Linked DNA regions of Polymorphobacter megasporae. The protein of the gene in region 2 interacts with the protein of the main gene of each other region in a pairwise test. Links are inferred from orthologs where the notes say so. Each region holds a gene or a part of one and is shown on either strand. Other genes may lie near its edges.

The links.
Region 1: the proteins of KTC28_RS09585 (region 2) and KTC28_RS07095 interact in binary tests that used the Escherichia coli proteins (3 or more experiments, as listed by UniProt). The link is inferred for Polymorphobacter megasporae from one-to-one orthologs.

Annotation. Positions count from the first base shown.
Region 1 is NZ_CP081848.1:1,500,242-1,504,568, forward strand. The notes cover bases 1-2,887. They hold KTC28_RS07095 (sulfurtransferase TusA family protein), read left to right. Parts: upstream 1-1,279; coding sequence 1,280-1,495; downstream 1,496-2,887. Other genes in these bases: KTC28_RS07090 (TCR/Tet family MFS transporter), read right to left, coding at 1-1,186; KTC28_RS07100 (response regulator), read right to left, coding at 1,532-1,921; KTC28_RS07105 (ATP-binding protein), read right to left, coding at 2,016-2,887. Outside these bases: more of KTC28_RS07105, read right to left, coding at 2,888-4,327. UniProt on the Escherichia coli protein: Sulfur carrier protein involved in sulfur trafficking in the cell. Part of a sulfur-relay system required for 2-thiolation during synthesis of 2-thiouridine of the modified wobble base 5-methylaminomethyl-2-thiouridine (mnm(5)s(2)U) in tRNA.
Region 2 is NZ_CP081848.1:2,008,113-2,012,271, forward strand. The notes cover bases 1,160-4,159. They hold KTC28_RS09585 (cysteine desulfurase family protein), read left to right. Parts: upstream 1,160-2,101; coding sequence 2,102-3,217; downstream 3,218-4,159. Other genes in these bases: KTC28_RS09580 (cysteine desulfurase family protein), read left to right, coding at 1,160-2,105; KTC28_RS09590 (2Fe-2S iron-sulfur cluster-binding protein), read left to right, coding at 3,237-3,572; KTC28_RS09600 (DNA polymerase III subunit gamma/tau), read left to right, coding at 3,777-4,159. Also shown: KTC28_RS09570 (hypothetical protein), read right to left, coding at 1-245; KTC28_RS09575 (alpha/beta hydrolase), read right to left, coding at 288-932; more of KTC28_RS09580, read left to right, coding at 1,035-1,159. UniProt on the Escherichia coli protein: Master enzyme that delivers sulfur to a number of partners involved in Fe-S cluster assembly, tRNA modification or cofactor biosynthesis. Catalyzes the removal of elemental sulfur from cysteine to produce alanine.

The DNA of each region.
Region 1 (4,327 bases), 510 kb from region 2 along the record:
GCACGAACGCCGCCCCCGGCAGATGGACCGGGGCGGCGGGGCTCGAGAAATAGGCGAAGGCCTGCGTCATCACTGGCGGCCCGACGATCGCCGCGAGGCTGACGAGGCTCGACACCGCGCCCTGCAACTCCCCCTGCGAATCGCGCCCGACCTCCTGCGACATCAGAGACTGGAGCGACGGGTAGACCAAGCCGCCGAGCGTTCCGACCGCGATTCCGGCGTACATCATCCAGCCCTCAATCGCACTGGCGTAGATCACATAGCTCGCGATCGCGCTCATTACCGCCCACGGTATCAACCGCTTCTCGCCAAAGCGCGGGATCAGCACACGGGTCAGCACCGCCTGCGCGATGATCGCCGAGACGCCGACCGCCGCAAGCGACCAGCCAACCTGCTTCACGCTCCAGCCGAACCGCGCGAGGGTGAAGTAATTCCACGTCGATTGGAGCGAAATCTGCGCGAAGCTCCATAGGAAGGTCGCGGAGGCGAGGGTCAGGACGATCGGGCGCAGCGCGCGTAACCGGACGAGCGATCCCCAGACATTCGCGCGACGCCAGTCGAAGGCGCGCCGGTCGGCCTTGGCGAGCGACTCGGGCAGCGCGAAATACCCATAAGCGACGTTGACCAGCGCGAGACCCGCCGCGACGAAGAACGGCGTCCGCGCGCCGTACACCGCAAGCAATCCGCCGATTGCCGGTCCGATGATGAATCCCGCGCCGAACGCAAAGCCGAGCAGCCCAAAGTCCTGCGTCCGGCGCTCAGGCGGGGTGACGTCGGCGATATAGGCATAGGCGCTGTTGAACGACGCGCCGGTGATGCCCGCAATGATTCGACCGGCGAACAGCCACGCCAGTGTCGGCGCGAACCCGGTCAGCAGATAGTCGAGGCCGAACGCGGTCAATGACGCGAGGAGGATTGGTCGCCGGCCGTATTTATCCGACAGGCCGCCGAGCACCGGCCCCGACACGAACTGCATCGCCGAATACGCCAGCATCAGATAGCCGCCGATGCGCGCCGCCTCGCCGATTTCGACCCGCGCCAATGACATGATCAGCTCCGGCAGCACCGGCATGATGATGCCGAAGCCGATCACGTCGATCAGGATGGTGACGAAGATGAAGGCGAGTGCGTGGGGGTGGCGTGATGGAGCGGTGGTGGGGTCCGGGGCGGGGAGTGAACTGGTCATCGGCGGCAGCATTAGCGCAACCAGATAGCCGGGTCGCGCGTCGTCTCGTGGCGCTGCTCCCGTCCTCCGCTCGTGTCATGCTATAGAAGATCGATGACCGGCCCGACCCTGATCGACGCGCGCGGGCTTCGCTGCCCATGGCCGGTGCTAAGGCTGGCGCGGGCGTTGCGCGATGGCGCGTCCGTCGAACTGCTGAGCGACGACCCGGCGGCGGCAGGCGAGGTTGCGGCGTTCGCGGCCGAGCGCGGGCTGAAGATCGTTGCCAGCGAAAGCGCGGAAGGAAGCATGCGGTTCGTCGTCGGTGGCTGAGGTCGGCTTAGGCCTGGAGGTGAGGCCTTACAGGCGTTAGACCATCATCGACCCATCGGAGCGCGCGGCGATGACGCGACCGATCGCGTCGAACAGTTCCTCCATCGCGACCGGCTTGAGCAGGAGCTCATCGGCACCGTGCGCGAGGCACTGCGCGCGCAAATTATCGGCGGCGTCGGCGGTGATGACGATGATCGGCAGCAACGCCTTGGCGTCGTGACGCTGGCGGATCAGTCCGATCGCTTCAAATCCATCCATGCCGGGCATCCGCAAGTCCATCAGGATGGCATCGAAATCCATCCCGTCGATCATCCGCAGGCCCTTCTCGGCGCTGTCGGCTTCGTCCATGCCAACACCCGCAACCATGAGCATATCGCGCACGACGCGTCGATTCAGGGCATCGTCCTCGATCGCCAGTACCTGCATCGATACCTCATGCGGACTCACCGATGTCCGTCCGTCAATCCATCGCTAGTTCACTCGGGTCCAAAAAACCATGCTGAACAATAAATGACCGGGATTAGCATGACACGAGTGCCGCTTGGGGCAAAGCGGCGAGGGCGTCGCGGAGCCCGTCGATGCTGACCGGCTTGACGATGACCGCGCCGGCCCCATGACTGTAAAGGGCTTCGGCGGATGCCGCCATTCCCGCCGGGACGAGCACCGCGACTGCGACCGGCAGCGCCGCGAGCCGAGCGACCACGCCGGTCAAATCGTCGCTTTCGAGACCCTCGGCATCGATCAGGACGATGTCTGGCTGGTCGTGCCCGGTGCGCTCGATCGCCTCGGCGACATCGCAGGCGCTGCATCGGTCGAAGTGCGGATCGAGCCGGGTTCGCAGCATGCTTCGCGCGATCGGGTTGGGGCCGACGATCAATAATTCGGGTCGCGCACGGCTGGCGCGGTCGGCGACCTGCGGCACGACCGGCACGGCCGCGACGGCGATCGTATAGGGAATCCGCAATTTGAAGACCGACCCTTCGCCGAGAACACTGTCGACGACGATGTTGCCGCCGAGCGCGCGGGCGAGATGGCGCGAGATAGCGAGCCCGAGCCCGGTCCCGCCGAAGCGCCGGGTGGTGCTCGTGTCGAGCTGGCGGAAGGGTTCGAAAATCGTTTCGAAGGCCTCGGCGGGGATGCCGACACCGGTGTCGCGAAACGCGATCTCGACCTGTTCGGTGCCATCGACCGTTATCGGCGCGGCGGTGATGCGGACCGACCCCTCGGTGGTGAATTTTACCGCGTTCGACAGCAGGTTGAAGGTGATCTGGCGCAGCCGGACGACGTCGGTGACGATCGGCACGAGGGTCTTGTCGATGACGAGATCGAGGGTGATCCCCTTGTCGAGCGCTTCGACGCGCCACAGTGCGACGAGGTCCGGCAGCACGACGGCGACATCGACCGTGCCCGATTCGATCGCCAGCGCCCCTGAATCCATCTTGGCGAAGTCGAGAATGTCGTCGACCAGCGTGCGCATTGCCTGCCCCGCCGAATGAACCAGCCCAAGCCGCTCGCGAGTCCCGCCGGTGACGGTCCGGTCGGCGAGCATGACCTGGGTCATGCCGAGGATACCGTTGAGCGGGGTGCGGATTTCGTGGCTCGTCGTCGCGAGGAACTGCGACTTGGCCAGGAGCGCCTCGGCGAGTTCGGAGTTGGTCTGCTCGAGCTGGCGGTTTGCCGCCAGGATCTCGTTGCGGCTGCGACGAAGCGCCTTGAGGTAGATGATCAGAAATAGCGCGGCGCCGGCGACGAGAACGAGCAGGCCCGCAAGCAGCAAGGTCCGTTGCCGCGCCTCGAGCCGCGCCAGCGTCACCGCCGCCTCGAGCTTCTCCGTCTTGTACGTGGCGATCTTGGCATTCTGGTTCACGAAATCGAAGCGCGCGGCGATCAGCGACGAGCTCGTCGAGGTGGCGAGGGTCCGCCCGGCTTCGTCGAGCGTGCGGAACGATTCGAGGTGGTCGAGCGCGCGCTGATAATCTCCCGTCAGCTTGTATGCGCGATATGCGGTCAGGTGGATCGGGCGGTAAGTCTGATCGGTCGTCGTGTTCTCGGCGTTGGCAAAGGCCGACTCGATCGCACGGACGGCAGCGTCGGGATTTCCCTCCGCGAGTTCGAGCCGCGCCTGCGCGCCGAGCAGTGAGGGCCGCTCGGCACTCGCCTTAGGATCGGTCGTCAACGTGAGCCCCTGCCGGATCGTCAGCCGGGCGGCCGCAAACTTCCTGTCGATGATTTGCAGGTCGGCGATATTGTTCAGGATACGAGCACTCAGAAGCGGACTTCCCAGTTGCTGCGCGAGGCCGAGCGCGTGTTTATATTCCTGCATCGCCGAATCCGGCCGGCCGGTCTGGGCGTAGGCGTTCGCCATATTATTGCTGGCGGACAGACCGAGCGTCGGATCGCTCGGGTAAACTTCGCGCGCCTGCCGGTAGTAATAAAGGACGCGATTGAAGTCCTGCGCGTCCTGATAGATCGAGCCAATGCTCTGCAGCGCTTTCGCCTCGTTACGCGCATCGCCAAGTTTGGCGAACATGCCATAGGCCTGCTGGAGGTCGATCAGCCCGGCCTGGGGCCGCCCCTGCTCGACCGCGATCCTCGCCCGCGTCAGCAGCAGGTCGGCCTGCAGCTTCGAACCCGGCGCGATACGCTCGACGGTGTGCAAGGCGACCACGATCCGCGCCTGAGCTGTCGAGACGTCGTTGGTTCGAAACGCGGCTTCGCCTTCGAGCCATTGCGAGGTCGCGAAGGCAATGTCGCGCGCATCGCCCGGCGGCCATCCGACCGCGATCTTGCCGGCATCCTCCGCCAGGCGCGCAGCGCGAACCGGATCGCCGA
Region 2 (4,159 bases):
GGGGTCGTGTTGACCCGGTTGATCAGCCCCGGCTTGAGCGCGTTGATCACCTCGGGACGTTGCATCCCGTCCCACAGCGCCGCCGTGTTCGCCGCGATCTCGGCGTTGAGCATCGCAATCGTTATGCCGGGAACCTGCAGCATCGACGTATCGATGCCGGTGATCGACGGCGTCAGCTTGAGCAGCGCGCTGTTGAGATCGTGCAACGTGTTAAGCACCGTCGCCGGCTGCTTGTTGTCGCGCATAACACCCTCCGTCGTCGCCGCCGCCGCTTTACATCCGGATTATTACCGATCAGCGCTCAGGCGCTTGTCGAGATACGCGTCCACGACCTTCATCAAATCGGGCATCTCGTGTTCGAAGAAGTGATTCGCCTTGGGGATCGTCTCGTGGTCGATCGTGATGTGGCGCTGGGTCTTGAGCTTGTCGACGAGCTTCTGGACGCTCGCGCCGGTGACGACCTCGTCGGCTTCGCCGTCGACGATGATCCCCGACGACGGGCACGGCGCGAGGAAGGTGAAGTCGTACATGTTCGCCGGCGGGGCGATCGAGATGAAGCCCTTGATCTCGGGGCGGCGCATCAACAGCTGCATGCCGATCCACGCGCCGAAGCTGAAGCCGCCGACCCATGTCGTCGACGCCTCGGGGTTGAACTGCTGCATCCAGTCGAGTGCGGATGCGGCGTCGCTCAGCTCGCCGATGCCGTTGTCGAACACGCCCTGGCTGCGTCCGACGCCGCGGAAGTTGAAGCGCAGCGTCGCGAAGCCGCGGCGGACGAAGGTGTTGTACAGCGCCATCGCGATCGGATGGTTCATCGTCCCCTGCTGCGGATGCGGCTGGAGGATGATCGCGACCGGCGCGCGGGCGCGGCTGGCGGGCTGGTAACGGCCTTCGAGACGGCCCTCGGGACCGGGGAAAATGACTTCGGGCACTGGCGGAACCTGCGGATTTTGAAATGGATGCGCGTCGGCGCGGACATTTCCTATATATGGAGCCGCCGTAAAGTCGCAACGCAAACCCGTTCCGGAGCCCGTTTGACGCCAATCTATCTCGACTGGGCCGCAACCGCGCCGATTGACCCCGCCGCGATCGACGCGATGGCCGATGCCGCGCGCGCCTGGGCGAACCCGTCTTCGGTCCATGGGGCGGGACGGCGGGCGCATGGGCTGCTCGAAGCGGCGCGGGCGGACGTTGCGGCGGCGCTGGGGTGTCCGGCGCGGTCGATCGTGTTTACCGGCGGCGGGACCGAGGCGCTCGGGCTGGCGCTGGCGCAGTCGCCGCAGCGGCTGATCTCGGCGGTCGAGCACGATGCGGTGCGGGCGCAGGCTCCGGGTGCGGGGGTGATCCCGGTCGATGCGAACGGGGTGGTCGACTTTTCCGCGCTCGATACGATGCTCGCGACCATCGAACGCCCGCTCGTCGCGGTAATGCACGTCAATAACGAGACGGGTGTGATCCAGCCGGTCGCCGAGGTCGCCGAGATGGTCGCAGCGCGCGGCGGCACGCTGCTCGTCGACGCGGTCCAGTCGGCAGGCAAGCTGCCGCTTCCGCAAGCTGATTACGTCGCGGTGTCGGCGCACAAGCTGGGCGGGTCGCCGGGGGTCGGTGCGCTGATCGTGCGGGATCACGTCGCGGCGGTGGCGAAGGGCGGCGGGCAGGAGCGGGGGCAGCGCGCGGGGACCGAGAATCTGCCGGGGATCGCCGGGTTCGCCGCCGCGCTGACCGCGCGCGCTGCCGATGGAGGGTGGCTCGACCGGGCGACGCGGCTCAGCGAGCGCCTCGAAGTGCAGTTGCCGGGGGCGATCGTCCACGGCTCGGGGGCAGCGCGCCTTGGGACGATCGCGTGCATCGGACTCCCCGGGGTCGCGGCGATGACGCAGTTGATGGCGCTCGACCTCGCCGGATTCGCGGCCAGCGCCGGGGCAGCGTGCTCGTCGGGCAAGGTCAAGACGAGCCACGTTCTCGGCGCGATGGGGGTCGGTGCGGGAGCGGCGGGGGAGGCGATCCGCGTCAGTCTCGGCTGGACGACGACCGCGGCGGACGTCGACGCCTTCGCCGCGGCGTGGCGCGCGATGGCCGACCGGCTGGGGCGGCGCGCGGCGTGACCCGCCCGATCTACCTCGATTATGCCGCGACGACGCCGCTCGATCCGGCGGTGCTCGCGGCGATGCAGCCGTGGCTGGCGGACAAGTTCGGCAATCCGCATTCGCCGCATCTGTGGGGCTACGAGGCCGACGCGGCGATCGAGGTGGCGCGCGGGCAGGTCGCGGCGCTGCTCGGCGCGGCGGCGGAGACCGTGTCGTTCACTGGCGGGGCGACCGAATCGGTCAACTGGGCGCTCAAGGGGGTGATGACCGCGCCCGGACAGACGCGGCGGCGGCTGGTGACGCTGGCGACCGAGCATAGCTGCGTTCTCGAAACCGCGCGGTGGCTCGAAAGCATCGGCTGCGCGCTGACGATCGTCGGGGTGCGGCCCGACGGGATCGTCGATTTGGCGGCACTCGACGCGGCGATGGGCGACGACGTTGCGCTGGTCTCGGCGATGCTGGTCAACAACGAGACAGGGGTGATCCAGCCGGTTGCGGACATCGCGGCGTGCGCGCACGCGGCGGGGGCGCTGATGCACTGCGACGCAGCGCAGGGGTTCGGCAAGGTCGACTGCACCGCGCTCGGCGTCGACCTGCTTAGCCTGACCGCGCACAAGATCTACGGCCCGAAGGGCGTTGGCGCGCTCTACCGGCGGGCGGGCGTCGCGCTGACCCCGCTGCTCCACGGCGGCGGGCAGGAGGATGGGCGGTCAGGCACTTTGTCGCCTGCGCTGTGCGTCGGGCTCGGCACCGCGGCGGCCATCGCGGGCGAGCGCATGGCCATCGACGCCGCGCATGCCCGCGCTTTGTGGGACCGGCTGCTCGGCGGGATCGACGTCGCGTACCGCGTCAATGGCGCGCTCACCGACCGCTGGTTCGGTACTGTCAATCTCGGCTTTCCGGAGGTCGATCCAGCGCGGCTGTTCAGCGCCGTCCGCGACCTCGCTGTCTCGACCGGGTCGGCGTGCGCGAGCGCGAGCGGCCGCCCGAGCCATGTTCTCGCGGCGATGGCCGGGTCGGTCCCCGGGCTGCGGATCGGCTGGGGGCGCTTCACCACCGACGCCGAGATCGACACCGCCGCTGCCGTCTTGACCGCGGCCGCGCGCCGCCTTCATAGCCGCGCCGCATGAACCTCGGGCACATCGCGACATGACACTCGTCCGTTTCGTCTCCGCCGACGGCAAGCGCGTTGTCGAGATCACGGCTCCGGCAGGCACCCGCCTGCTCGACCTCGCGCAGAATAACGACCAGCCGCTCGAAGGCGCGTGCGAGGGGGCGATGGCGTGCTCGACGTGCCACGTGCTGATCAAACCGGAAGATTTCGACCGGCTGCCGAAAGCGACCGCCGAGGAGGAGGACATGCTCGACTTCGCCTACGGGGCGTCGCGCACCTCGCGACTGGCGTGCCAGATCTGGCTGACCGACGACCTCGCCACGCTCGAGGTCAAAATGCCTGCCGCGAGCCACGACATGACCGGGCGCTAGGCACCAGGAGTCCCGGCCGGGCGCAGCCGGTGCTTGCGTCGCGCCGCCGCCTCGCCCATATCGGTCGCGGGAGTCGGGCGGGCAGAGTTATCGCCAACCCGGTCAGGTCCGGAAGGAAGCAGCCGTAACGAATCCGCTCTGGGTCGTTCCCGGCTCCCACCCAACGCCGTTGCAACCGACTGCCGAAGGCTTCACCACTGCGCCATGAGTGAGCTGTTCGCCGCCGCCGCCGAAGCCCCCGCCGCTCCCCCGGCGGTCGAATATCGCGTCCTTGCCCGCAAGTACCGCCCCGGCGACTTCGCCTCGCTGCTTGGGCAGGAGGCGATGGTGCGGACGCTCGGCAACGCGATCGCGCGCGGGCAGCTGGCGCAGGCGTGGCTGCTGACCGGCGTGCGCGGGGTGGGCAAGACCTCGACCGCGCGGATCATCGCCAAGGCATTGAACTGCATCGGCCCCGACGGCACCGGCGGCCCGACGATCGCGCCCTGCGGGGTCTGCGAGCCGTGCGTCGCGATCGCCGCCGGGCGCCATATCGACGTCATCGAGATGGACGCGGCGTCGAACACCGGGGTCGACGACGTCCGCGA